DNA from 4 places in the Salmonella sp. FC25216 genome. Region 1 is predicted to be linked to each of the others. Evidence: predicted binding sites of a transcription regulator. Region 1 holds the regulator's gene; each other region holds the start of a gene.

Region 1 (7,337 bases):
GCCTGCGGTATACCCCTTGCCCAGTACATTTCCTGCCATCATCTCGCCGGCAACAAACAGGTTGCGGCTTGGATGACCGGCAAAATGTACGGCGGCACGTTCATTGACTTTCAGGCCCAGGTAGGTAAAAGTGATTCCGGGTCGCAGCGCATAACCGTAGTAGGGCGGTGCATCAAGCGGGCGCGCCCAGTGGGTTTTCGCCGGCGTCAGGTTTTTGGTGGCGCAGTTATCAAGCAAGGTATGATCAAAATGACCGGGTTGGCAGGCCTGGTTATACTGCGTGACGGTGCGGGTAAATTTTTCCGCGTCCAGCCCCAACTGGCAGGCCAATTCAGCCAGCGTATTGGCCTGCGCGCCAGGAAAAACCGGCGGCATAAAGTGGCCGATGGCTTTGCTGTCAATAATCGAATAGCCAATTTGTCCTGGCTGTTGAGCAACCAGACGCCCCCAAATGGCGTAACGCTTCGGCCAGAAATCTTCGCCTTCATCATAAAAACGTTCGGCGTCGCGATTCACGACAATACCCAGCGATACGCAATCAACGCGAGTACAAATACCGCCGTCGTACAGCGGCGCCCTGGCATCAATCGCTACGCAGTGCGACTGGGACGGATCGCCAATGATATCCGCGCCGGCATCCATCATAAATTTGAGCAATACGCCCTGGTTAAAACGCGTGCCACGAATCAGAAAATTATCCGCGGGCCATTCGCCGCGCGCGTTTTCTCCCCAGGCCTTCCGCAGCCATTCACGATTTGATTCGAAACCGCCAGCCGCCAGTACGCAGGCTTTGGCAGTAATACGTTCGTTGCCCGCCAGCGCTGCTACGAATTCGCCGTCATGAAGTTCAAGCGCATGAACCGGCGTGTTATAACGAATCTGCACGCCCAGCCGTTCGGCGCTACGGTAATAGGCATTGACGAGCGCTTTCCCACCGCCCATAAAAAATGCATTAGTGCGCGCGACGTGGAGCGCCCCCGATAGCGGCGGTTGAAAGTTAACGCCATGTTTGCGCATCCAGTCGCGGCATTGCGAAGAGGTGCGAATGACCAACCGCGCCAGCGCTTCTTTGGTGTTGCCGTCGGTGACGCGCCACAGATCCTGCCAGAACTCCTCTTCAGGATAGCGTTCCACCAGCACATCCTGCGGCGCATCATGCATACAACGCAGGTTTCGTGTATGCTGAGAGTTTCCGCCGCGCCATTCCCGCGGGGCAGCCTCCAGCAGCAGAACCGATGCGCCCGCTTCCCGTGCGGTCAGGGCGGCGCATAATGCGGCATTGCCTCCGCCTATCACCAGTACATCAACCATCTTATGCTCCCGTACCATTTAACTATTTGTTAAATTTGTAATTAAAATGTATACGGATAAATAAGCGGCGCGCTATCAGGTAGCGCTAAACAGGGGTTTAGTAAGCGTAAAGGGTAGCACCTGGCCATTCGCCAGCGTCGACTAACTGACGCATGACTTTGGTGAGTACCACTCTGGCGGCAAGACCGGCGGGCGTCAGCTCATCATCCGACAGGCTGACTAAAAAGTTGGGGCGGCTGAGTATCGGATTATGGACGCCGATCACGCGTAGCGCGTCGTTATCCAGATGAGAAATCGCCGCGCCGGGCTGTAACGTGGCGCCAAGGCCGTCGCGCACGGCGCGCATCAACAACGCCAGGCCGTCAATTTCCGCAACGATATCAACGTTAAGCGCATGTTCCTGGCATACAGCGTCCAGCCTGCCGCGCAGTCCGTGTCCCTGGCTCGGCATAATGAGCGGAATGTCTGCCAGTTGTTCAGGCGTGATCGGGTTATCAGGAAGCGCCGCCAGCAGGGCATGGGAGCCAATCAGAAAAAGCTGTTCTTCAAGGATCGGTCTGGCGCTCCAGCGCAGGATTTTATCTTTTTGAAAGACAACGGCTAAATCAATCTGGCGGGTATTAATCATTCTTTCCAGATTACCGGACAAGCTTTCCACCACATGCAGTCGGACATCGGCATAGTTTTCCTGCATGGCATGGATAAAAGGTATACCCAGTATGGAGGCGGTACTGGGGGCCATTCCTACGCTCACATGACCGGAAAGACGTGCTTCTCTTGCGGCGAGAATCGCGTCGTCGGCATGACGCAGGGCGAGTTGTGCCTGTGAATAAAAGGCCAGCCCGGCGTTGGTCGGCGTTACGCCGCGCGAGGTGCGCTGCAACAGACGGATGGCAAGCTCGTTTTCCAGACGGGACATCTGCTGGCTTAAGGCTGAAACGCCAATATCAAGATCCTGCGCGGCGCTACCCATACTGCCGGTTTCAATAATACGCACGAAATAGCGTAACTGGCGAAGCTCCATTCCTGCTCTCCTGAGATGCGATAGCGGTTTTTTTACATTAAATCAACATCAAGCAGCAGGAAAGAGGAGGATATAAAAAAGCCAACCGGGCGGTTGGCTCTTCGAAAGATTTATACTTATTTGGTCGCGTCATCGTGCGCGTGCTCGTCTTCGCGGCAGTCGCCTTCAGCGCAGTGGCCGTAAAGATAGAGGCTGTGATTAGTTAAACGAATACCGTGTCTCGCCGCAATTTCACGCTGGCGCGCTTCAATAGAATCATCACTAAATTCAATCACTTTTCCACAGTCAAGGCAGATAAGATGATCGTGATGATGCTGTTGCGTCAGTTCAAAAACGGATTTACCGCCTTCAAAATTATGGCGGGTCACGATACCGGCATCGTCAAACTGGTTCAGCACACGGTACACGGTTGCCAGACCGATTTCTTCACCCATGTCGATCAGGCGTTTGTATAAATCTTCCGCACTGACGTGATGGTTATCTGGTTCCTGAAGAACTTCCAGAATTTTTAAACGAGGAAGCGTTACTTTCAGGCCAGCCTTCTTTAATGCGGTATTGTTGTCAGTCATGCGGAATCTGTCCTGTTGCTAAACGATTCACTTCATTAGAGAAGTGACAGAAATTGCACTCAAGATAATGCGTATCATTATAGGACTGCCATGCCGAAATGAAAACCGCAAGTCTCTCGCAGATGTTAATAAAACTGTGGTTTTGCCTGCAAATTCTGGCGCCACCTGATTACACCCGGACATTGTACAGGGATGGGTGTGAAAGTTACAAATTTGTAGCAATTATTTTGATTGGTCTTGTCTATTGATGCGGCGCAGACGTAATGCTGCGCCGCATAAGATTAGGCGTTGAGGATGTCGTCGAGGTGCAATTCAGCCGAAATTTGCTTGACCCATTTTTCAACACGCTCGGCGGTCAGTTCAGGCTGACGGTCTTCGTCAATCGCCAGGCCGACAAAATGATCGTCATCAGCCAGACCCTTAGAGGCTTCAAAATGATAGCCTGCGGTTGGCCAGTGACCCACAATCGTGGCGCCGCGCGGCTCAATAATGTCGCGAATAGTGCCCAGCGCATCACAGAAGTATTCCGCGTAGTCTTCCTGATCGCCACAGCCAAACAGCGCCACCAGCTTACCGTTAAAGTCAATCTCTTCGAGAGTCGGGAAGAAGTCATCCCAGTCACATTGTGCTTCGCCATAGTACCAGGTTGGGATGCCCAGCAGCAGAATGTCATACCCTTCCAGGTCTTCTTTACTGCTTTTTGCAATGTCATGCACATCGGCAACGTCTTTACCAAGCTGTTTTTGAATCATTTTTGCGATATTTTCGGTATTACCGGTGTCGCTGCCGAAAAAGATGCCAGTGATTGCCATGAGTAAAATAACCTCTTGAAACTTATTGAAATGGTGGTGGCGAATTGCCCACGGATAAGGGCAATCATAGCAGAACAGGCAGATATGCGGAAACAGCAATCACGCGGGACTGCACGCTCTGCTACACGAAATATGAAACAAAACTTGTTTTCAGACTAAACCCTGGCCGCGCAGCGCCATAAGCTGCTTCATTAACATTTCTTCAATGAGCTCGCTGCGGCTAATGTTGCGCGCTTCGGCCAGTTCATTCAGCGCGTCAACAGCTTGTGCGTTGAGTTTTAATTCGACACGCTTGAGGCCACGAACTTTGTCGCGTTTTAACTGGTTACGCTTATTGATGCGTAACTGTTCATCGCGCGAAAGCGGATTCGTTTTAGGTCGTCCCGGGCGACGCTCGTGCGCGAACAGATCTAATGTCGTACGGTCCGTTTGTTCTTTGGCCATGATTTTGGTGACTTCGGGGGAAACAATCAGCCAGGCTTATGCCCGGATGGATAGCGCGCCATCATACATCAGCGAGGAAGCGACGCCAACGCCCGCGCGCGTAATCGCGCACAGGCGATGAGTTTTTAATCAGTTAGCGCTTATCGTGCAGATAACGGCGGATGGCGCGCAGAACCGCCTCTGGTTTTTCGGCATGTACCCAGTGGCCCGCGCCGGCTATCACATGCGCGCGCGCCAAAGGGAATTGCGCCAGCAGCGCGTCGCGGTACGCTTCGGTCACGTACGGCGAGTTACCGCCTGGAATAAACAGCGCCGGATGTTCCCAGGCCGGAATGGTTTCCCAGCCGACGATATACGGATACTGCTCCCATAATACCGGAACATTAAAACGCCATTCGCCTTCAGCCCAGGATTTTAACAGAAACTGGATCACGCCTTCTTCGTTAAGATGCTGGCGCATAATACCTGCCGCCTGTTGGCGGGATGTAGCGTCGGATTCGCTTACGGCGTTAATGGCCGCGAAAATGCGATCGTGGCGGCGAACGTGATAATCCACGGGGGCGATATCAATCGCGACCAGACGATCGATGCGATCGGGCGCCAGCGCCGTCAGCGCCATTACCGCTTTTCCGCCCATGGAATGACCAATAAAAGTCGCTTTCTCGATCTGCTGCGCGTCAAGCGTATCCAGCAGATCCTGGGCCATTGCCGGATAATCCATGACCGGATCGCGCGGCGATAAACCATGATTGCGCATATCGACCTGAATAATGTCGTGATCGGTCACCAGATCGCGCGCCAGTACGCCGAGGTTGTCCAGGCTGCCAAACAGGCCATGAACGAGAACGATGGGGGAATTATTGTGCAGGTTTTGTGCAGATTGCGCTCGGATATTTAATTTCATGGCAAAGTTCTTTTTTTCGCTCTGTCGGGTTAGGGTATTATGTTGACCATTCTGCCACTGGGCTGCAACCTCTAAGGTTTACTCCGAGTTTTTTTGTCAGCCGGGCTTAACGCTATCCGCTGTTGGGATTTGTTCCTATAATCCCAATGACTTGTATTCAGCAAAGACATCGCACTGGATTAAGATGAAAACGATTGAAGTTGATGATGAACTCTATAGCTATATTGCCAGCCACACCAAGCATATCGGCGAGAGCGCATCCGACATTTTACGGCGTATGTTGAAGTTTTCCGCCTCTACACAGCCAACTGCTTCGGCACCGAAAGGGACGCCTGCGGCGCAACCCGTCGCAGAAGCGAAACCGGTCAATCCGGTAAAAGACAAAGTTCGCGCGATGCGTGAGTTGCTGCTGTCTGACGAATATGCCGAGCAGAAAAAAGCGGTCAATCGCTTTATGCTGATTCTGACTACACTCTATTCACTGGATCACCACGCGTTTGCGGAGGCGACGGAGTCGTTGCATGGCCGCACGCGCGTCTATTTTGCGGCGGATGAACAAACGCTGCTGAAAAATGGGAATCAAACTAAACCTAAGCACGTTCCCGGCACGCCGTATTGGGTGATCACCAACACCAACACCGGCCGTAAATGCAGCATGATCGAACATATCATGCAGTCAATGCAATTCCCGGCGGAATTGATTGAAAAGGTTTGCGGAACAATTTAATCCTTGCATTAGAAGGACCAGGCAATGGCAATCCACAACCGCGCAGGACAACCCGCGCAACAAAGTGATTTGATTAACGTCGCCCAACTGACGGCGCAGTATTATGTACTGAAACCGGAGGCAGGGAATGCAGAACATGCCGTGAAATTTGGCACCTCCGGCCATCGCGGCAGCGCAGGTCGTCACAGTTTCAACGAACCGCATATTCTGGCAATCGCCCAGGCGATTGCTGAGGAGCGGACGAAGAACGGCATTACCGGCCCCTGCTATGTGGGGAAAGACACCCATGCGCTCTCGGAACCGGCCTTCATTTCCGTGCTGGAAGTGCTGGCGGCAAACGGCGTAGACGTTATCGTGCAGGAAAATAATGGCTTCACGCCAACGCCTGCCGTGTCAAATGCTATCCTGGTCCATAACAAAAAAGGCGGCCCGCTGGCAGACGGTATTGTGATTACGCCGTCGCATAACCCGCCGGAAGATGGCGGTATTAAATATAATCCGCCTAACGGCGGCCCGGCGGATACCAACGTCACTAAAGTGGTAGAAGATCGCGCCAATGCGCTGCTGGCGGACGGTCTGCAAGGCGTTAAGCGCATCTCTCTGGATGCGGCAATGGCTTCGGGCCACGTTAAAGCGGTAGATCTGGTACAGCCATTTGTCGAAGGGCTGGCGGATATCGTTGATATGGCGGCGATTCAGAAAGCCGGTCTGACGTTGGGCGTTGATCCACTGGGCGGCTCCGGTATCGAATACTGGAAACGTATCGCTGAGCATTACAAACTTAACCTGACGTTAGTTAACGATCAGGTTGATCAAACTTTCCGCTTTATGCACCTTGATAAAGATGGCGCGATCCGCATGGATTGCTCCTCCGAATGCGCGATGGCGGGTCTGCTGGCGCTGCGTGACAAGTTTGACCTGGCCTTCGCCAACGACCCGGACTACGACCGTCATGGCATCGTGACGCCTGCGGGGCTGATGAACCCGAACCATTATCTGGCGGTCGCCATCAACTATCTGTTCCAGCATCGTCCGCAGTGGGGCAAAGACGTGGCCGTCGGTAAAACGCTGGTCTCTTCCGCGATGATTGACCGCGTGGTGAATGATTTGGGACGCAAGCTGGTGGAAGTGCCGGTAGGCTTCAAATGGTTTGTTGACGGTTTGTTCGACGGCAGCTTCGGTTTCGGCGGGGAAGAAAGCGCGGGCGCTTCGTTCCTGCGTTTCGACGGTACGCCGTGGTCTACCGATAAAGACGGTATCATTATGTGCCTGCTGGCGGCGGAAATCACCGCTGTTACCGGGAAAAACCCGCAAGAGCATTACAATGAACTGGCAGCGCGTTTTGGCGCGCCGAGCTATAACCGTCTGCAGGCGGCAGCGACATCGGCCCAGAAAGCGGCATTGTCTAAACTGTCTCCGGAAATGGTGAGCGCCAGCACGCTGGCAGGCGACCCGATCACCGCGCGTCTTACCGCAGCGCCGGGTAATGGCGCATCGATTGGCGGCCTGAAGGTAATGACCGACAACGGCTGGTTCGCCGCGCGTC
Region 2 (7,337 bases), on a different contig from region 1:
GGTACGCAGATAGTCAATAAACTGTTCGATAATGGCGTTACACTCTTCGATGTCTTTATTGATCGACTCCGCGAGATAACCATCTTCCTCGCCCATCATCTCCGTCGCCAGACGAATGCGGGTCAGCGGCGTGCGCAAGTCGTGGCTGACGCCCGCCATCAATAGCGTACGGTCATCGGCCAATTGTTTCACACCGGCTGCCATATGGTTAAACGCACGGGTCACAGAGCGCACCTCAGAGGCGCCATATTCACGCAGCGGCGGCGGAATAATTCCCTTTCCTACCTGCAAGGCGGCATGTTCAAGATCCACTAACGGTCGGTTCTGTATGCGAATAAACAGCCACGCGCCGCCTATTGCCAATAGCATGATCGCCAGCGTGTAACGGAACAGCGGAGAAAAATCGCCCTGATGAATCTCGGTCAGCGGCACGCGCACCCAGATATTGGGCGACAGCCAGGTTTTCAGCCACACGACGGGCGAGCTTTTGTTGACCTCAACGCGCACTTCCGTCGGGCCGCCAAGCTGCTGCGCCATCTGATGGCTTAAGAATTCGTAGTGTTGCGCCCAACGCAGCCCGGCCTCTTCGGCAGCTTCGTTGGTGTAGAGAGAGATCCCCAGTTCGCGATAGATTTCCCGGCGAAACGCAGGAGGCACGACTAACTGCGTACCGTCCTCCAGTTGCAGCTTATCGGTCATCAGCATGCGGACCTCGTAAGCCAGAACCTTATTAAACTGCTGGAGGCTCGGCAAAATCGCGAAGTTCAGCACCACCAGGTAGGTCGTCACCAGGCTGACGAACAGCAAGGTGACGATGAGCAACAGCGTGCGGGCAAATGAACTTCGCGGCGAGAAGCGCATTCGCCTCATGCTTTAGAGCCGTCCGGTACGAAGACGTAGCCCAGGCCCCATACGGTCTGAATATAACGCGGATGCGCCGGATCTTCTTCCACCATGCGGCGCAGACGGGAGATCTGGACATCGATGGAACGTTCCATCGCGGAATACTCGCGGCCACGGGCCAGATTCATCAGCTTATCGCGAGAGAGCGGCTCGCGCGGATGGCTGACTAACGCTTTCAGTACCGCAAACTCCCCGCTGGTCAGCGGCATCGGTTCATCTTCACGGAACATCTCGCGCGTACCGAGGTTCAGTTTAAACTTACCGAACGCGATAACGGCCTCTTCCTGCGACGGCGCGCCGGGCAGTTCGTTTGCCTGACGACGCAGCACGGCGCGGATACGCGCCAACAGCTCGCGCGGGTTAAACGGTTTAGGAATGTAGTCATCGGCACCGATTTCCAGCCCGACGATACGGTCAACCTCTTCACCCTTCGCCGTGACCATAATGATCGGCATTGGATTACTTTGACTACGCAGGCGACGACAAATCGACAGACCATCTTCACCTGGCAGCATTAAATCCAGTACCATGAGATGGAAAGATTCACGGGTCAGCAGACGATCCATCTGCTCGGCGTTAGCGACGCTTCGAACCTGGAAGCCCTGCTCGGTCAGATAACGTTCCAGTAGCGCCCGCAGACGCATATCGTCATCAACCACCAGAATCTTATAATTCTCTTGCATTGTCTGTACTCCCAAAGGTTCGCAACAAATGTAAGTGTGTATTCTTAAAAAAGCTCACGTGAGTCACCAGCGAATTCTGGTATGAATTTCAGGCTAAATTGTTACAAAGCATATTTAACAGCAGCTTAAATATACAATTAATCAGCAAACCCATTATTTATTCTGTCGGGACGATCACGTTATACCCCGTGTGCGCAATATCGACAGCAAAGGTAAATCAACGAGATGAAAACGCCCCTGATCACCCGCGAAGGGTACGAAACACTCAAACAAGAGCTCAATTATCTCTGGCGTGAAGAGCGCCCGGAGGTCACCAAAAAAGTGACCTGGGCTGCGAGTCTGGGCGACCGCAGCGAGAATGCCGACTATCAGTATAATAAAAAGCGCCTGCGTGAGATCGACAGACGTGTCAGATATCTGACCAAATGCATGGAAAATCTCAAAATCGTGGATTATTCCCCGCAGCAGGAGGGCAAAGTCTTCTTCGGCGCCTGGGTGGAAATCGAAAATGACGACGGCGATACGCTGAAGTTCCGCATTGTCGGTTACGATGAAATTTTTGGACGTAAGGATTACATCTCTATCGACTCGCCGATGGCGCGGGCACTACTGAAAAAAGAAGTGGGCGATCTGGCGGTGGTCAACACCCCTGTCGGCGAAGCAAACTGGTACGTCAATGCGATCGAATACGTCAAATAAGACAAGAAGAATCCTAAGCCCCCGCTGATGGCTGGCATTTTTGTCAGCCAATCCGTATAACTATCCCCTGATTTTTATCCTGAAGACGAAGCTAACCCATGATGAATGATTCTTTCTGCCGCATTATTGCGGGTGAAATCCAGGCACATGCCGGACAGGTTGAAGCTGCCGTTCGCCTGCTTGACGAAGGGAACACCGTGCCGTTTATCGCACGTTATCGTAAAGAAATCACCGGCGGTCTGGATGACACGCAGTTGCGTAACCTGGAAACACGTCTGGGCTATCTGCGTGAGCTGGAAGACAGGCGTCAGGCCATCCTCAAGTCCATTTCCGAACAAGGCAAACTGACCGATGAGCTGGCTGGCGCCATCAACGCTACGTTAAGTAAGACCGAGCTCGAAGATCTCTACCTGCCCTATAAACCTAAACGCCGCACCCGTGGACAAATCGCCATTGAAGCCGGCCTTGAGCCGCTGGCCGATCTGCTCTGGAACGAGCCGTCCCACGATCCTGATGTGGAAGCGGCAAAGTATATTGATGCCGACAAAGGCGTGGCGGACACGAAAGCCGCGCTCGATGGCGCACGCTACATTCTGATGGAGCGCTTTGCCGAAGACGCCGCATTGCTGGCGAAAGTGCGTGATTACCTGTGGAAGAACGCCCATCTGGTTGCCACCGTCGTGAGCGGCAAAGAGGAAGAAGGGGCAAAATTCCGCGACTATTTCGACCATCATGAGCCAATTGCCAACGTCCCGTCTCACCGTGCGTTAGCAATGTTCCGTGGTCGTAACGAAGGCATTCTGCAACTTTCGCTCAATGCCGACCCACAGTTTGATGAGCCGCCAAAAGAGAGCTACTGCGAACAAATCATCATGGACCATCTCGGCCTGCGTCTGAATAACGCCCCGGCGGATAGCTGGCGCAAGGGCGTAGTGAGCTGGACATGGCGCATCAAGGTCTTAATGCACCTCGAAACCGAACTGATGGGCACCGTGCGCGAACGTGCGGAAGACGAAGCGATTAACGTGTTTGCCCGTAACCTGCACGACCTGCTGATGGCGGCACCGGCTGGCCTGCGCGCCACAATGGGCCTTGATCCTGGCTTGCGTACCGGCGTAAAAGTCGCTGTCGTTGACGGCACCGGCAAGCTGGTGGCGACGGATACCATTTATCCGCATACCGGTCAGGCGGCCAAAGCGGCTACCGTTATCGCCGCGCTGTGCGAAAAATACCACGTCGAACTGGTAGCGATTGGCAACGGTACGGCATCGCGCGAAACCGAACGCTTCTATCTCGACGTGCAGAAACAATTCCCGAACGTGACGGCGCAGAAAGTGATCGTCAGCGAAGCGGGGGCGTCCGTTTATTCCGCTTCTGAGCTGGCGGCGCAGGAGTTTCCGGATCTGGATGTTTCTCTGCGCGGCGCGGTGTCCATTGCCCGCCGTCTACAGGACCCGCTGGCTGAACTGGTGAAAATCGACCCGAAATCGATCGGCGTCGGCCAATATCAGCACGATGTCAGCCAGACCCAGTTGGCCCGTAAACTGGATGCGGTGGTAGAAGACTGCGTAAACGCCGTCGGCGTCGATTTGAATACCGCCTCCGTGCCGCTGCTGACCCGCGTCGCGGGCTTAACGCGTATGATGGCGCAGAACATCGTCGCCTGGCGCGATGAGAACGGTCAGTTTCAGAATCGCCAGCAACTGTTGAAGGTGAGCCGTCTGGGGCCGAAAGCGTTTGAGCAGTGCGCGGGCTTCCTGCGTATTAACCACGGTGATAACCCGCTGGATGCGTCTACCGTCCACCCGGAAGCCTATCCGGTTGTCGAACGAATTCTGGCGGCGACGCAGCAAGCGCTAAAAGATCTCATGGGCAACAGCAACGAATTGCGTCACCTCAAGGCCGCCGATTTTACCGACGATAAATTCGGCGTGCCGACCGTGAGCGATATCATCAAAGAGCTGGAAAAACCAGGCCGTGACCCGCGCCCTGAATTTAAAACCGCGCAGTTCGCCGATGGCGTCGAAACCATGAATGACCTGTTGCCGGGTATGATTCTGGAAGGGGCGGTCACTAACGTCACCAACTTCGGCGCGTTTGTCGATATCGGCGTCCATCAGGATGGTCTGGTTCACATCTCTTCCCTGTCGACTAAATTCGTCGACGATCCACACACCGTGGTGAAAGCCGGCGACATCGTGAAGGTGAAAGTGCTGGAAGTGGATCTGCAACGTAAGCGTATTGCGCTGACGATGCGTCTGGACGAACAGCCCGGCGAAACCACTGCTCGCCGTAGCGGCGGTGCCGATCGCGCTCAGGGAAACCGCCCGGCAACAAAAGCGGTGAAACCGCGCGGTCGGGACGCCCAGCCAGCCGGTAACAGCGCCATGATGGATGCGCTGGCAGCCGCACTGGGGAAAAAACGCTAATCGGGTAATACGCAGGCCGGATGATCTCTTATCCGGCCTGCGATTTTGCAATACGTCCAACCCTTTCTTTTTTAATTAACAATTAAATCTTACCCATTAGAATCTGTTAATTAATTCTCTTCTGCTATCCGTACTATTAATTATCACTCTATTAACAGATGAAACCTTAATTAAACATTAAAAATAGTGGATATTTGCACAACAGGGGGATTTGCAAAAAGACAAATAAATGTTGAGCCATATCAACATTGGCGCAAATTATCGCTTATTTGTACATTCCGTCACATTTTAACCGTTGAAGATAGAAACCATTCTCATTATCATTGTGTTGTTGATTATTTACTCTTTCCTTCGTTGGCTAAATATCGGGTCTCCTGCCGCCCCCCTGAGCGCCGCATGAGGTATACATCCAGTTAGCAAGAAACAAGTAGGTCGTATGCAATTCACTCCTGACACTGCGTGGAAAATCACCGGCTTTGCGCGTGAAATCAGCCCGGCGTATCGTCAAAAACTGCTTTCGCTCGGCATGTTGCCCGGCTCTTCATTTAATGTCGTCCGCGTCGCGCCCTTAGGCGATCCGATCCATATCGAAACACGACGCGTGAGTCTGGTATTACGTAAAAAGGATTTGGCGTTAATAGAAGTGGAAGCGGTTTCCTGTTAATACAGTGAGTCTATAAAAATGAAAAAATTAACCATTGGTTTAATTGGTAATCCTAATTCCGGCAAGACCACCTTATTTAACCAACTCACCGGCGCGCGTCAGCGCGTAGGGAACTGGGCGGGCGTCACCGTCGAGCGTAAAGAGGGTCAGTTTTCGACAACTGACCACCAGGTCACGCTGGTAGATTTACCCGGCACCTATTCGCTGACGACCATCTCGTCGCAAACCTCTCTCGACGAACAGATCGCCTGCCACTACATCCTGAGCGGCGATGCCGACCTGTTGATAAACGTTGTGGACGCCTCCAATCTGGAGCGTAACCTCTATTTGACGCTGCAACTGCTGGAGCTGGGTATCCCCTGTATTGTCGCGCTCAACATGCTGGATATTGCCGAAAAACAGCAGGTTCGTATTGATGTCGACGCTCTGTCCACGCGTCTGGGTTGCCCTGTCGTACCGCTGGTATCGACTCGCGGTCGCGGTATCGAGGCGCTGAAACTGGCCATTGACCGTCACAACGCTAACGACAATGTCGAACTGGTGCATTATGCCCAGCCGCTGCTGCGCGAGGCGGGTTTCCTGGCCGACGCGATGGCCCAGGAGATGCCTTTACAACAGCGCCGCTGGCTGGGTCTGCAAATGCTGGAGGGCGATATCTACAGCCAGGCTTACGCAGGCGAAGCGGCGCAAAACCTGGACACCTCCCTTGCCCGTCTGAAGGACGAAATGGACGACCCGGCGCTGCATATCGCCGACGCCCGTTACCAGTGTATCGCCGCTATTTGCGACGTGGTAAGCAATACCCTGACAGCCGAACCCAGCCGTTTCACCACCGCAGTTGATAAAATTATCCTGAACCGTTTCCTCGGCTTACCGATTTTTCTGTTCGTGATGTACCTGATGTTCTTGCTCGCCATTAACATCGGCGGCGCGTTGCAACCCCTGTTTGATGCCGGTTCCGTCGCTATCTTTATTCATGGCATTCAGTGGATTGGCTACACTCTGCACTTCCCGGATTGGTTAACCATCTTCCTGGCGCAAGGTCTTGGCGGCGGGATCAATACCGTCCTGCCGCTGGTACCGCAGATCGGGATGATGTACCTGTTTCTCTCCTTCCTTGAAGACTCCGGCTATATGGCGCGCGCGGCCTTCGTCATGGATCGCCTGATGCAGGCGCTGGGGCTGCCGGGTAAATCCTTCGTGCCGCTGATTGTCGGCTTCGGCTGTAATGTACCTTCCGTTATGGGCGCCCGCACGCTTGACGCTCCGCGCGAACGCCTGATGACCATCATGATGGCGCCGTTTATGTCCTGCGGCGCGCGTCTGGCGATTTTCGCCGTCTTTGCCGCCGCCTTCTTCGGGCAAAACGGCGCGCTGGCGGTCTTCTCGTTGTACGTGCTGGGTATTGTTATGGCGGTATTAACCGGCCTGATGCTGAAACATACCATTATGCGCGGCGAAGCCTCTCCGTTTGTGATGGAGCTGCCGGTTTACCACGTACCGCATATCAAGAGCCTTATTATCCAGACCTGGCAACGCCTGAAAGGTTTTGTACTGCGCGCCGGTAAAGTCATTATCATCGTTAGTATTTTCCTGAGCGCGTTTAACAGCTTCTCACTGAGCGGCAAAATCGTCGATAACATTAATGACTCAGCCCTCGCCTCTGTAAGCCGGGTGATCACGCCAGTCTTTAAACCGATCGGCGTCCATGAGGATAACTGGCAGGCGACCGTGGGTCTGTTTACGGGCGCCATGGCGAAAGAAGTTGTCGTCGGTACGCTGAACACGCTCTACACCGCCGAAAATATTCAGGACGAAGCGTTTAACCCTGCCGACTTTCATCTCGGCGATGAACTGCTGGGCGCGGTTGACGATACCTGGCAAAGCCTGAAAGACACCTTTAGCCTGAGCGTACTGGCCAACCCGATCGAAGCAAGTAAAGGCGACGGCGAAATGGCG
Region 3 (7,337 bases), on a different contig from region 1:
AGCCAAACGAAGCGGAAATATTGGCAATGGTGCTTTGTACGCCAAATTTTTCCTGAGCGGAAATGGCCAGCGGAATAGAGGCTGCGCTGCTGCGGGAAACAAACGCAAAGGTTAAGACAGGCCAGACCATTCTGAAATAACGTGCTGGATTATTACCGCTGAGGACCAGCAAAATGGCGTGCACGATAAACATCATTAAAATCGCAATATAACAGGCGCCGATAAAACCAAGTAAGCTGGCGAATTGTTCAAGGCGGTATGATGAAAATACGGTAGTCATTAATGCCATGACGCCATAGGGCGTTAATGCAATAACGATACGTACCATCTTCATCACCCAGATCTGAATAGCGTTAATGCCTGCGCTTAATTTCTGACCTTCTTGCGGCGCCTCTTTTTTGACTTTTAACAGGGCGATCCCCGCTATTAGCGTGAAGATAACGATTCCGATAACGGAAACACTTCTGGCCCCCGTAAGATCAAGAAAAATATTCGTCGGGATCAGCGATGTTATCAACTGGGGAATCGACACGGCGGCAGTTTTGTTGACTTCTTCGGTGGTCAATGTTGACGGCATGTGCACAAAAGCGCTGGCGTCAAGTCCCAGTATATGAGCGGTCAGTAATCCGATAAAACCGGCAATCATCACCAGGCATAACATGCACCCGACGATCGTCAGCGACATTTTTCCGATGCCGGCGCTATTTTCCAGTTTATTGATGGCAGAAATAATAGAAATAAAAATTAGCGGTATAGCGACCAGTTTTAACAGGTTGACGTAACCATTGCCGACGATGCTGTACCATTCGATAATAGTTTTAGTGTGATTTGCTGAAATAAAATGCAGGGATAAACCAATAACAGCCCCTAAAAAGATAGCGATAAAAACGCTTTTCGACAGGGAGTCGCTTTTTTGATTAATTCTGAAGATGACCCACGAGAAAACCAAAAAAAGTGCGATATACGCGAGCGTGACAACCATATTTTAAGCCTCTTGCCTCATTCAGCACCTGAAATGCCGGAAAGAGTTAACATAAACCTATAGCCCAAACTGAGTTATAGAACCGTTGCGGATTATAAAGAGTGGAACGCCAGGTATCCATACAAAAAATGGGGTTCTGACCTCGCAGCCCAACAACGTCGACAGCCTATTAATTAAATAGTCATTTTCTATACATCTTTTCGTTTTTGACCTGTCAGAACGGTCAATATCTTTTAACTCATTAAATATCAACATATTAAATGAATTTTTGTCTGTCTTATGGCCTGGCGGACAGGGTCTATGCTTAATAAAAGGCGCTCAATCTGACCGTTTGTCGGAAAGCCCCTGTGGTTAAGGGGTTGAAGTGATAATCATTATCACTAACATGCTGTTATATCCTGGTGATTAAGAACGCGAGGTAACCCTATGGAATTGCATTCAGGAACGTTTAACCCGGAGGACTTCCCCTGGCAAGGGCTGACGTTAACGCCAGCGGCGGCGACGCACATACGTGAACTGGCGGCAAAGCAGCCGGGCATGTTGGGCGTGCGGTTAAGCGTAAAACAGACGGGATGTGCCGGATTCGGCTATGTTCTGGATACCGTTCGGGAACCGGATAAAGACGATCTGGTTTTTGAAGTCGAAGGTGCAAAGCTCTTCGCGCCGTTACAGGCGATGCCTTTTATTGACGGAACAGAAGTGGATTACGTACAGGAAGGGCTGAACCAGTTATTTAAATTTCATAACCCCAAAGCCCAGAATGAATGCGGCTGCGGCGAAAGTTTTGGGGTATAGGCGGTACTATGTCTCGTAATACTGAAGCAACGGAAGAGGTCGGCATCTGGACAGGCGGACGCCTTAATTACAAAGAAGGATTTTTCACGCAATTACCCACTGATGAACTGGCAAAAGGCATCAGCGAAGAGGTGGTGCGTGCGATTTCCGCAAAGCGTAACGAACCTGAGTGGATGCTGGAATTTCGTCTCAATGCCTATAGAGCCTGGCTGGAAATGGATGAACCGCACTGGCTGAAGGCGCACTACGATAAACTGAACTATCAGGACTACAGCTATTACTCTGCGCCATCATGCGGAAACTGCGACGATAGCTGCGTTTCCCAGCCGGGAGCCGTACAGCAAACAGGCGCGAATACTTTTCTGAGTAAAGAGGTTGAAGACGCCTTCGAGCAGCTTGGCGTTCCCGTTCGCGAAGGGAAAGAGGTCGCCGTAGATGCGATTTTTGACTCTGTCTCCGTGGCGACCACATACCGTGAAAAACTGGCGGAGCAGGGCATTATTTTCTGTTCTTTTGGTGAAGCGATACACGATCACCCTGACCTGGTCAGGAAATATCTTGGCACCGTCGTTCCGGGGAACGATAACTTTTTTGCCGCGCTGAATGCGGCGGTCGCTTCCGATGGGACGTTTATCTATGTTCCCAAAGGCGTGCGTTGCCCAATGGAGCTATCCACTTATTTTCGCATTAACGCCGAGAAAACCGGTCAGTTTGAGCGCACGATTCTGGTGGCAGATGAAGGCAGCTATGTGAGTTATATCGAAGGATGCTCCGCGCCCGTACGCGACAGTTATCAACTCCACGCCGCGGTAGTGGAAGTCATCATCCATAAAGACGCTGAAGTAAAATACTCCACCGTACAAAACTGGTTCCCGGGCGACAACAACACGGGCGGCATTCTGAACTTTGTGACCAAGCGTGCGTTGTGCGAAGGGGAAAACAGCAAGATGTCCTGGACTCAGTCGGAAACCGGTTCGGCGATTACCTGGAAATACCCGAGCTGTATTCTGCGCGGTGATAATTCTATCGGCGAGTTCTATTCCGTGGCGCTGACCAGCGGACATCAGCAGGCTGACACCGGCACCAAAATGATCCATATCGGTAAAAACACGCGCTCGACCATTATCTCAAAAGGCATTTCCGCCGGGCACAGCCAGAACAGCTACCGTGGGCTGGTAAAAATTATGCCGACGGCGACCAACGCCCGAAATTTCACACAATGCGACTCCATGTTGATTGGCGCGGACTGCGGCGCGCATACGTTCCCGTATGTTGAATGCCGTAATAACAGCGCGCAGCTAGAGCACGAGGCGACAACATCACGCATCGGTGAAGATCAGCTTTTCTATTGCCTGCAACGCGGCATCAGCGAAGAAGACGCTATTTCGATGATCGTCAACGGTTTCTGTAAAGACGTTTTCTCGGAACTGCCGCTGGAGTTTGCCGTTGAAGCGCAAAAACTGCTGGCGATTAGTCTTGAGCACAGCGTCGGTTAATGATTAAGGAAAACCCATGTTAAGCATCAAAGAGTTACAGGTCAGTGTGGAAGAAAAAGCAATTTTGCGTGGCCTGAATCTGGAGATTCGCCCCGGCGAAGTTCACGCCATTATGGGGCCGAACGGTTCCGGAAAAAGCACGCTCTCCGCTACTCTGGCGGGACGTGAAGATTATGAGGTCACTGGCGGCTCGGTTACGTTCAAAGGTAAAGATCTGCTTGAACTGTCGCCGGAAGAACGGGCGGGCGAAGGGATTTTTATGGCCTTCCAGTACCCGGTAGAAATCCCCGGCGTCAGTAACCAGTTTTTCCTGCAAACCGCGCTGAATGCCGTGCGCGCCTACCGAGGGCAGGCGTCGTTGGATCGCTTTGATTTTCAGGATCTGATGGAAGAAAAGATCGCATTGCTGAAAATGCCGGAAGATTTACTGACCCGTTCGGTAAACGTCGGTTTTTCCGGCGGGGAGAAAAAGCGCAATGATATTTTGCAAATGGCGGTGCTGGAGCCGGAACTGTGCATCCTTGATGAGTCTGACTCCGGACTGGACATCGATGCGTTGAAAATTGTGGCGGAAGGCGTCAACGCGCTACGCGACGATAAACGCGCTTTTATTATCGTGACCCACTATCAGCGCATACTGGACTACATCAAGCCCGATTACGTCCATGTCCTCTATCAGGGGCGAATTGTCCGATCCGGCGATTTTACTCTGGTCAAACAACTGGAGGAGCAGGGTTATGGCTGGCTTACCGAACAGCAGTAAAGCGCTACAACAATGGCAGCATCTCTTTGAAGAGAAAGGAGAAAGTCGAACTGAGCAGGCAAGACAACATTTACAACAGATGTTGCGTCTGGGATTGCCAACGCGTAAACATGAAGACTGGAAATACACACCGCTGGAGGGCTTAACTCATAGCCAGTTTATCCAGCAGTTTGCGACTATCAGCGCCGTACAGCGTGATGCGTTGGCGTTGCAAATCGATGCCGTGCGGCTGGTGTTTGTCGACGGGCGGTTTATGCCAGAGCTCAGTGATAGCACGCAAAACAGCGGATTTGACGTTAGCGTCATGGATGAGCGCCAGACGCTTGCCGCGCCGGTACAGCCCGAGGTTTTTCTGCATCTGACGGAAAGCCTGGCGCAATGTGTTACGTATATACAGGTACGGCAAAATCAGCGTCCGACCAGACCGCTACTGTTAATGCATATCACCCAGGGCGTGGCTGGCGACGAGCTAAACACTGCGCATTATCGCCACCATCTGGCGCTGGCGGAGGGCGCGGAGGCGACGGTTATTGAGCATTATGTCAGCCTTACAGAGGCAAAACATTTTACCGGCGCGCGTCTGACGATGAAGGTTGCAGGGAATGCGCAACTGCGCCATATCAAACTGGCGTTTGAAAATGCGTCCAGCTATCACTTTGCGCATAACGATCTTCTGCTGGCGACAGACGCCTCGGCGTTTAGCCACAGTTTTCTGCTGGGCGCCGCAGTACTACGTCACCACACCAGCACACAACTGAATGGCGAAAACGCGACGCTTCGACTTAATAGCCTGGCGATGCCGGTAAAAAATGAAGTCTGCGATACGCGGACATGGCTGGAACATAACAAAGGCTACTGTAACAGCCGCCAGTTGCACAAGACCATCGTCAGCGACAAAGGACGCGCGGTCTTTAATGGTCTGATCAACGTGGCACAACACGCCATTAAAACCGATGGTCAGATGACCAATAATAACCTGCTATTAGGGAAACTGGCCGAAGTCGATACCAAACCGCAATTAGAGATCTATGCCGATGACGTGAAGTGCAGCCACGGCGCGACGATCGGGCGTATTGACGATGAGCAGATGTTTTATCTGCAATCACGCGGCATCAGGCAGCAGGAGGCGCGGCACATGATTCTTTACGCGTTTGCCGCAGAGTTAACGGAAGCTATCCATGATAGCGCCCTTAAACAGCAGGTACTGGCGCGAATTGGCCAGCGACTGCCCGGAGGCTTAGCATGACATTTTCTGTTGAAAAGGTACGGGCGGATTTTCCCATATTGCAACGTGAAATTAACGGCCTGCCGCTGGCTTACCTGGACAGCGCAGCCAGCGCCCAAAAACCCAATCAGGTGATTGACGCTGAATCTGCCTTCTACCGTCACGGCTACGCTGCGGTACATCGTGGTATCCATACGTTAAGCGCGCAGGCGACCGAAAGCATGGAGAATGTGCGTAAGCAGGCGTCGCGGTTTATTAACGCCCGCTCCGCAGAAGAACTGGTTTTCGTGCGCGGTACGACGGAGGGCATTAACCTTGTCGCCAACAGTTGGGGAACGGAAAATATTCGCGCCGGGGATAACATTATTATCAGCGAGATGGAGCATCACGCTAACATCGTTCCCTGGCAGATGCTGTGCGAGCGCAAAGGCGCTGAACTGCGCGTGATCCCATTGAATCCTGACGGTACGCTACGGCTGGAGATTTTAGCAACGCTGTTCGATGACCGAACCCGACTGTTGGCCATTACCCATGTTTCCAACGTGCTGGGGACGGAAAACCCGCTGCCGGACATGATTGCGCTGGCGCGCCAGCATGGGGCGAAAGTGCTGGTGGATGGCGCACAGGCTGTGATGCATCATGCTGTTGACGTCCAGGCGTTGGACTGCGATTTTTACGTTTTTTCCGGCCATAAACTCTACGGGCCGACCGGCATCGGTATTCTGTATGTTAAAGAGGCGTTGCTGCAAGAGATGCCGCCGTGGGAAGGGGGCGGGTCGATGATCGCGACTGTTAGCCTGACGCAGGGAACGACATGGGCGAAGGCGCCCTGGCGTTTTGAAGCGGGAACGCCGAATACTGGCGGTATCATCGGTCTCGGCGCGGCAATTGACTATGTGACGTCGCTGGGCCTGGATAAGATTGGCGATTATGAGCAGATACTGATGCACTATGCGCTGGAGCAACTGGCGCAGGTGCCTGATATTACGCTATATGGTCCGGCGCAGCGGTTGGGCGTCGTCGCTTTTAACCTGGGTAAACACCATGCTTATGACGTTGGCAGCTTCCTTGATAATTACGGTATCGCGGTACGAACGGGGCATCACTGCGCGATGCCGCTCATGGCCTGGTATGGCGTGCCGGCAATGTGCCGGGCTTCGCTGGCGATGTATAACACCCATGAAGAAGTGGACCGACTGGTGGCAGGATTAACGCGTATCCACCGTTTATTAGGATAACAGTGAGGTTTTATGGCTGCGCTACCGGATAAAGAAAAATTGCTGCGTAACTTTATGCGTTGCGCTAATTGGGAAGAGAAATATTTATATATTATTGAGTTGGGGCAGCGCCTGGCGGAATTAAATACGCAGGATCGTAATCCGCAAAATACGATTCAGGGCTGTCAGAGCCAGGTGTGGATCGTGATGCGGCGAAACGCTGGCGGCATTATCGAATTGCAGGGCGACAGCGACGCGGCGATCGTCAAAGGCCTTATGGCGGTGGTGTTTATTTTGTACCACCAAATGACGGCGCAGGATATTGTGCATTTTGATGTACGGCCATGGTTTGAAAAAATGGCGCTTGCACAGCACCTCACGCCTTCCCGTTCTCAGGGGCTGGAAGCAATGATTCGCGCAATTCGCGCTAAGGCCGCCACTCTTAGCTAAACTATACAGACAGCGTTCTACCTGATGTCAAATCCTTTGCCGGACGGCGACGTCGCTTTATCCAGAGTGGACAGAGCGTGTATTTTGTTGTTCTGATAAGCGAAGCGCTATCAGTCGTCGCAGGGGGCATCACCAGGAATACAGGAGGTTTGGTATGAAACGTGCGTCTTTCGTTACTCTTACATTTATCAGCGCGTATAGCGCGTTACAGGCGGCCTGGGCGGTTGATTATCCATTGCCGCCCGAAGGCAGCCGTCTTATTGGTCAGAATCAAACCTATACCGTACAGGAAGGTGATAAAAACCTGCAGGCTATCGCCCGGCGTTTTGATACGGCGGCGATGCTCATTCTTGAAGCGAACAATACGATTGCGCCGGTGCCTAAGCCTGGTACGTTAATTACCATTCCC
Region 4 (7,337 bases), on a different contig from region 1:
CTCCTGTTGCTGATTGTCACGATGCTGGTCAGTTCGCCGCTCTTGCTATGGCTGGCGTGGAGTCTGGCAAAACCGGCGCGTAAGTTGAAAAACGCGGCTGATGAAGTGGCGCAAGGCAACCTGCGTCAGCACCCGGAGCTGGAGGCTGGTCCGCAGGAGTTCCTCGCCGCTGGCGCCAGTTTTAACCAGATGGTGACGGCGCTGGAACGGATGATGACCTCGCAGCAGCGTTTGCTGTCAGACATCTCCCACGAGCTGCGAACGCCCCTTACGCGCCTGCAACTGGGTACCGCGCTGCTGCGTCGTCGTAGCGGCGAAAGCAAAGAGCTGGAGCGTATTGAGACCGAAGCGCAACGTCTGGACAGCATGATCAACGACCTGCTGGTGATGTCGCGTAACCAACAGAAAAACGCGCTGGTCAGTGAAACGATGAAAGCTAATCAGCTATGGGGCGAAGTGCTGGATAACGCTGCCTTTGAAGCCGAACAGATGGGCAAGTCGTTAACGGTAAATTATCCGCCGGGGCCGTGGCCGCTCTATGGCAACCCGAACGCGCTGGAAAGCGCGCTGGAAAATATTGTCCGTAATGCGCTGCGCTATTCACACACGAAGATTGAAGTCGGCTTCTCGGTGGATAAAGACGGTATTACGATCACGGTCGATGACGACGGACCGGGCGTCAGCCCTGAAGACAGAGAGCAGATCTTCCGTCCCTTCTATCGCACCGATGAGGCGCGCGACCGTGAATCCGGCGGTACCGGCCTGGGTCTGGCGATTGTCGAAACCGCCATTCAACAGCATCGCGGCTGGGTGAAAGCGGATGACAGCCCGCTGGGGGGATTGCGGTTAGTGATCTGGCTGCCGCTATATAAACGTTCGTAATTAACGCTGTGGCGCCGGATGGCGGCGTAAGCGCCTTATCCGGCCTACGGAACTCGTAGGCCCGGTAAGCGCAACGCCACCGGGCATCACATCAGCCCTGCAAACGTCGTGACTGATTTTCAATCTTGCCGCTCAGGCGACGCTTTTGCATGGTTCGGGTCCAGCTTTTCGATAATCCCGCCGCCGACAGCAACCGGTGATACTGCTCATCGTCAAACGGCATATGCCAGGCAATGGCGATCGCCTCCTGCACGCTGACATCGCTCACGCGGGAAACCAGCGCCAGCGGCGCATCTGTCGCTACCTTGCCTGGCGCTATCACGCTGTAGAGCCAGCCGGTTTTACCCACGTTTTGCATCTGGCTTGCCATGTCGCTAATCGCAAAATGGTAATTGAGCTTAAAGCACGGCGAACGCGGCTGCGTTACCTGAATGAGCGCCTCTCCCCAGCGAAAAATGTCGCCGATATAAACATTTTGCTCGGTCAGACCGTCGGTGGAAAGGTTCTCGCCAAACGCCGGGGCGACAAACCGTTCCGCCAGTTCCGGAAACTCCTGCGCCCAGTAACGATAATGCTCGCGCGGATAATGGCACAGCGCGCGGTCGGGACCGCCGTGAATTTTTTTCTCCGCCTGCTCATCACCTTCCAGACCCAGCTCCGTCAGCATGAGTTCGCCATCGACCTGCACTTTCGCGATAGCGCTGGGGCGGCTTCCCGCGTAATCCTGAATTTTGCCTGTGAATACCTCAACCGGATAATGCATCGCGACTCCTTATGCAGATACAAAAAAAGCGAGTCATCAGACTCGCTTCTCACGGGCTTCAATGCAACTTTATTTTTTCGCAGCGAAGCGTGCAGCCGCTTCATCCCAGTTCACTACGTTCCAGAACTCTTTGATATAGTCCGGACGACGGTTCTGGAATTTCAGATAGTAAGCGTGTTCCCAGACGTCCAGACCCAGGATCGGGAAACCGGATGCGCCGGAAATGGCTTCGCCCATCAGCGGAGAGTCCTGGTTAGCGGTAGAAACAACAGCCAGTTTATCGCCTTTCAGCACCAGCCACGCCCAGCCGGAACCAAAACGGCTGGCGGCCGCTTTTTCAAACTCTTCTTTGAATTTCTCAACAGATCCGAAATCACGCTCGATCGCCGCTTTCAGATCGCCCTGCAGAGTGGTGCCTTTTTTCAGCCCCTTCCAGAACAGGCTGTGGTTAGCGTGACCGCCCGCGTTGTTGCGCAGTACGGTTTTTTTGTCCGCGGGTAGTTGATCCAGTTTGGTGATCAGCTCTTCAGCAGACAAGTTAGCGAATTCCGGCAGACTTTCCAGCGCCGCATTGGCGTTATTCACATAAGTCTGGTGGTGTTTGGTGTGGTGAATCTCCATCGTCTGCTTATCGAAATGCGGTTCCAGTGCATCATAAGCGTACGGCAGGGATGGCAGTGTATAACTCATATTCCTCTCCAGTATTGTCGAGCGGCCGGGTGTTAACGCCGCGTAAGCAGTTGGTTCATTATAGTTAATTAAATGATATTGAAAATGATTATCAATGCCGTACTTTTCGTAAGGATATAATTTTTCATAACATTGCCTAAGATGTGAGCCAAATCACCCACTTATCCTGATGATTGCCAGGAAGATCGGAACGACGGCAACTGGCGAAAGGTTAATCATCTGCGCACTTTTTACACTCGTCTCATCGCAGCAGTAACAAGACGTTAAAAACGACGAGGATTAAGTGATGAGTAACGCGATTACGATGGGTATTTTCTGGCATTTGATAGGTGCGGCCAGTGCAGCCTGCTTCTATGCCCCGTTCAAGCAAGTGAAACAGTGGTCATGGGAAACCATGTGGTCAGTGGGCGGCATTGTCTCCTGGCTTATTCTGCCGTGGACAATTAGCGCCCTCTTACTGCCCGATTTCTGGGCCTATTATGGACAATTTAACCTCTCCACCCTTTTACCGGTTTTTCTGTTCGGCGCCATGTGGGGCATCGGCAATATTAATTACGGTCTGACCATGCGTTATCTCGGGATGTCGATGGGTATCGGCATCGCTATCGGCATTACGCTTATCGTCGGCACGCTGATGACGCCTGTCATCAACGGTAACGTCGAGGTGTTAATCCATACCGAAGGGGGACGCATGACGCTACTTGGCGTTTTTGTCGCGCTGATCGGCGTCGGAATTGTGACGCGCGCCGGACAGTTAAAAGAACGCAAAATGGGCATTAAAGCAGAGGAGTTCAATCTGAAGAAAGGGCTTCTGCTGGCAGTAATGTGCGGTATTTTCTCGGCGGGGATGTCCTTTGCCATGAACGCGGCTAAACCGATGCATGAGGCCGCTGCCGCGCTTGGCGTTGACCCGCTCTATGCTGCGCTGCCGAGTTACGTAGTGATTATGGGCGGCGGCGCGCTGGTTAACCTCGGTTTCTGTTTTATCCGCCTGGCAAAAGTACAAAATCTGTCGATAAAAGCCGACTTCTCGCTGGCAAGGCCGTTGATTATCAGCAATATTCTGCTGTCCGCGCTTGGCGGTCTGATGTGGTATTTACAGTTCTTTTTCTATGCCTGGGGTCACGCGCGCATTCCGGCGCAATATGACTACATGAGCTGGATGCTGCACATGAGCTTCTATGTGCTGTGCGGGGGGCTGGTCGGTCTGGTGCTAAAAGAGTGGAAAAATGCTGGTCGCCGTCCCGTTGGCGTCTTAAGCCTCGGCTGCGTGGTAATTATTATCGCGGCGAATATTGTTGGTTTAGGCATGGCCAGCTAATCGCTTTGATTACTGAGATGACGCCACTGGCTCGGCGTCATCCCGGTTTCCCGCGTGAACACCACTGAAAAATAGTTACTATCTTCAAAACCGCACTGCATCGAAATCTCGCTAACCATCAGCGGGCTATGCTGAAGCAGATACTGCGCGTGGCAGATACGGACCTGGCGTAAGTATTGGTTAATCGTCATCCCGGTTTGGGCGCGAAACTGCTGCCGCAGCACCCGTTCGCTGCATTGTTCCTGCAGGCAAAACGCATCCAGCGCAAAGGGACGCTCAAGGCTATTAGCCAAAGCGGTAATTAATTTATCCAACAGGGTTTCTCTGGAGGTTGCCGGAAGATCGTCGGTCGCGTAGCGATGCCGTTTTAACGTCATCACCAGTTGACCAAACAGCAATTCCGCCATCTCATTCGCCAGCGGATCGCGTCCATTATTCTCATGTTCAAGCTGGTTAATGACCTGCCGCGCCTGATTCATTCCCATACTGCCCAGCCGCCAGTGAGGATGCCACTGCGCTCCCTGAAAGCCAGGAATCATCGCCTGCCAGTTTACATTGAGTTTCAAACGCTCCGGGCAGTAAATGATATTTTGCAGCACCAGATCGTTAACGGAGGTATAGGAGTGTTTGTCTTCAGCACGAATGTAAAACAGATCGCCGCGGGTAATTCTATATGGACGGTCATTAAGAACGTGTAGGCCGTTGCCCCGCCAGACCATCACCAGTTCACAAAACTCATGCGTATGTTCCGCAAAAACATCCTGTGGATAGCGATCGGCAACCGTAACGGCCTGCTGCTCATCAGTAAAAAAATCTTTTTTCAAAAGGATTAACTGATTTGCCACCGCAGCACCTCACGTTGAATGCTTGCCGGTTGGCGCTACGCTTATCCTGTCTACCGCTCGCCGCCGTAGGCCAGGTAAGGCGCAGCCGCCATCCGGCATTAAAGGGTATAATTATCAGCACATTGGCGACGAAAAACGTTGATAGGGTTTGCGTTACTGGAGTATCGCATCGCGTCCCTGACGGATATCCCGCGGCGACCAGTTAAATTCGCGGCGAAACAGAGTCGAAAAGTGGTTACTGTCGCCAAAACCGCAGCGATACGCGATTTCTGTCACGCTATGATCGCTATGGCGCAATAAATGCCGGGCTTTGATCAAACGCAGGCGATTAAGGTAACGTTGCGGCGTCAGCCCGGTATGCTGCTTAAGCTGACGATGCAGCGTACGTAGCGACAGCGAAAACTGTTCAGCTACCGCCTCCCAGCAGACCTCCTCCGCAAAATGGTCTTCCAGCCATGCCATCAGTTGGTTAAGTTTGGCGTCGTTATCGGTCGCGCCTTCCATCAGGCTACTGCGGCGTAACAATACCAGTAGTTGCATAAACAAAATTTCGCGATTCGCCACGGCAGGCGCATCCATGCCGTCTCCGGCGCGCTCCATCAATCCGACCAACTGGCGCACCTGCTGCAACGCGCTCTGATTCACCCGCCAGTGAGAAGGATAGTAACCATCCTGCTCCTGCGGCAGCAATTGCTCCAGCCCCGCCAGGAACTGAAAGGCTTGCGGCGAACGCCACAGTACGTTCGTCAGGCATAAGTTGTCGGTATGTTCATATAAATGCCGGTCGTGATCGCGAACAAAACACACGGTACCGCCGCTAATGGTATACGGCTGCCCGTTGAATACATGGATGCCCGTACCGTGTTCCACAATCACAATTTCATGGAAATCATGATGATGTTCAGGGAAAGCGGCTTGCGGCAGACGAGGTTCAATCGCCACGGGCGCTTTACCTGATGGAAAAAAATCCACGCTATGCAGTACCGTCATGATGTATCCCTTCCTGATGAATGAAACTGACTGAAGCCGTTCGCCCAAAAGGCGCGCCAGCCTCGCCTCCAGGCGTTTTCGCCGAATTTCTCCGGCCTGGTGATAGTAATTAAGGGTTATCGGTCTCACCTTAAATTTTTGACGCTAAAGCGCGCAAACATGGTCTTTTTTTCAAGAAAAGGCGGGAAAAAGCGGGAAATGCGGACGACATCACACCGGCCTATTAGTAGAAACTGTGAACGCTATCACGTTCATCTTTGCCTTGTTGCCAGCGGCTCATTTTCCTGTCAGTAACGAGAAGGTAGGCCTTTGAGGGCTTTTTTAGACTGTGCGCAATGACTCTAAGAAGGACCTCATTATGACTTTTCGCCATTGTGTCGCGGTTGATCTCGGCGCATCCAGCGGGCGCGTGATGCTGGCGCGTTATGACCGCAAACACCGTACCCTGACGCTACGTGAAATCCACCGTTTTGTGAACTGCCTACAAAAAACAGACGGGTTTGACACCTGGGACATCGACAGTCTGGAAAAGGATATCCGTCTTGGTCTGAAGAAAGTCTGCGATGAAGGCATTCTTATCGACAGCATCGGCATCGACACCTGGGGCGTCGATTATGTCCTGCTGGATAAACAAGGTCAGCGTGTCGGCCTGCCGGTCTCCTACCGCGATAACCGTACCATGGGCATCATGTCGCAAGCGCTGGTCCAGATCGGCAAAAGCGAAATCTATCGCCGCAGCGGGATTCAGTTTCTGCCGTTTAACACCGTCTATCAGCTACGCGCGCTGACGAAGCAACAGCCTGAGTTAACGGCGCAGGTCGCTCATGCGCTGCTGATGCCCGATTATTTCAGCTACCGCCTGACCGGTGAAATGAACTGGGAATACACCAACGCCACGACCACCCAGTTGGTCAATATCAATACCGATGACTGGGACGATACCCTACTGGCGTGGACCGGCGCGAAAAAAAGCTGGTTCGGTCGCCCCTCGCACCCGGGCAATATTATCGGCGACTGGATTTGCCCGCAGGGCAACCGTATTCCGGTGATAGCCGTCGCCAGTCACGATACCGCCAGCGCCGTTATTGCCTCTCCGCTGGCAAATAAACATAGCGCTTACCTGTCTTCAGGCACCTGGTCGTTGATGGGTTTTGAAAGCAAAATGCCTTACACCACAGATGACGCGCTGGCCGCCAATATCACCAACGAAGGCGGCGCGGAAGGGCGTTATCGGGTACTGAAAAACATTATGGGTTTGTGGCTGCTCCAGCGCGTGCTGAAAGAACGGCGCATTACCGATCTACCTGCGCTTATCGCCCAAACAGAAGCGCTGCCGGCCTGCCGTTTCCTGATTAACCCGAATGACGATCGCTTTATCAATCCTGACGATATGCGCACCGAAATTCAGGCTGCCTGTCGCGAGACCGGCCAGCCCGTTCCCCTCAGCGATGCCGAACTGGCGCGCTGCATTTTCGACAGTCTGGCGCTGTTGTATGCCGACATTCTGCACAAACTGGCAAATCTGCGCGGCGAAGCATTTACCCAACTGCATATTGTCGGCGGCGGATGCCAGAACGCTCTACTCAACCAGTTGTGCGCCGATGCGTGTGGTATTCGCGTGATGGCTGGGCCGATTGAAGCCTCCACCCTTGGCAGTATTGGTATTCAGCTTATGACCCTCGACGAATTAAACAACGTCGATGACTTCCGTCAGGTCGTCAGCGCCAACTACGACCTGACAACCTATATCCCTAATCCTGATAGTGAAATTGCCCGCCACGTTGCGCAGTTTCAACCCAAACGACAGACAAAGGAGCTTTGCGCATGACCACTCAACTGGAACAAG

Evidence for each region. The regulator Fur, encoded in region 1, represses iron uptake genes when iron is present. The targets are predictions, from matches to a motif close to ATAATAATGAGAACNACTATCAA.
Region 2: feoA (ferrous iron transporter A) is a predicted target of Fur. The motif match lies at 5,016-5,038, and genes of this name have one in related genera.
Region 3: sufA (Fe-S cluster assembly scaffold SufA) is a predicted target of Fur. The motif match lies at 1,347-1,369, and genes of this name have one in related genera.
Region 4: sodA (superoxide dismutase [Mn]) is a predicted target of Fur. The motif match lies at 2,408-2,430, and genes of this name have one in related genera.

The regions. Positions count from the first base shown of each region.
Region 1 is NZ_JBDGON010000014.1:20,497-27,833, reverse strand. Features, by position in the region: gene tcuA (FAD-dependent tricarballylate dehydrogenase TcuA) at 1-1,311, opposite strand, end outside; gene tcuR (tricarballylate utilization LysR family transcriptional regulator TcuR) at 1,409-2,335, opposite strand; gene fur (ferric iron uptake transcriptional regulator) at 2,452-2,904, opposite strand; partial or broken gene AC3G3F_RS21090 (fur leader peptide) at 2,897-2,982, opposite strand; gene fldA (flavodoxin FldA) at 3,186-3,716, opposite strand; gene ybfE (LexA regulated protein) at 3,867-4,160, opposite strand; gene ybfF (esterase) at 4,294-5,064, opposite strand; gene seqA (replication initiation negative regulator SeqA) at 5,249-5,791, shown strand; gene pgm (phosphoglucomutase (alpha-D-glucose-1,6-bisphosphate-dependent)) at 5,816-7,337, shown strand, end outside.
Region 2 is NZ_JBDGON010000004.1:331,356-338,692, reverse strand. Features, by position in the region: gene envZ (two-component system sensor histidine kinase EnvZ) at 1-870, opposite strand, end outside; gene ompR (osmolarity response regulator transcription factor OmpR) at 867-1,586, opposite strand; gene greB (transcription elongation factor GreB) at 1,812-2,285, shown strand; gene AC3G3F_RS10750 (Tex family protein) at 2,384-4,714, shown strand; gene feoA (ferrous iron transporter A) at 5,151-5,378, shown strand; gene feoB (Fe(2+) transporter permease subunit FeoB) at 5,397-7,337, shown strand, end outside.
Region 3 is NZ_JBDGON010000008.1:125,096-132,432, reverse strand. Features, by position in the region: gene AC3G3F_RS17200 (L-cystine transporter) at 1-982, opposite strand, end outside; gene sufA (Fe-S cluster assembly scaffold SufA) at 1,409-1,777, shown strand; gene sufB (Fe-S cluster assembly protein SufB) at 1,786-3,273, shown strand; gene sufC (Fe-S cluster assembly ATPase SufC) at 3,290-4,036, shown strand; gene sufD (Fe-S cluster assembly protein SufD) at 4,011-5,282, shown strand; gene sufS (cysteine desulfurase SufS) at 5,279-6,499, shown strand; gene sufE (cysteine desulfuration protein SufE) at 6,512-6,928, shown strand; gene ldtE (L,D-transpeptidase LdtE) at 7,083-7,337, shown strand, end outside.
Region 4 is NZ_JBDGON010000013.1:53,409-60,745, reverse strand. Features, by position in the region: gene cpxA (envelope stress sensor histidine kinase CpxA) at 1-882, shown strand, start outside; gene yiiM (6-hydroxyaminopurine reductase) at 974-1,645, opposite strand; gene sodA (superoxide dismutase [Mn]) at 1,715-2,335, opposite strand; gene rhaT (L-rhamnose/proton symporter RhaT) at 2,622-3,656, shown strand; gene rhaR (HTH-type transcriptional activator RhaR) at 3,653-4,501, opposite strand; gene rhaS (HTH-type transcriptional activator RhaS) at 4,655-5,491, opposite strand; gene rhaB (rhamnulokinase) at 5,850-7,319, shown strand; gene rhaA (L-rhamnose isomerase) at 7,316-7,337, shown strand, end outside.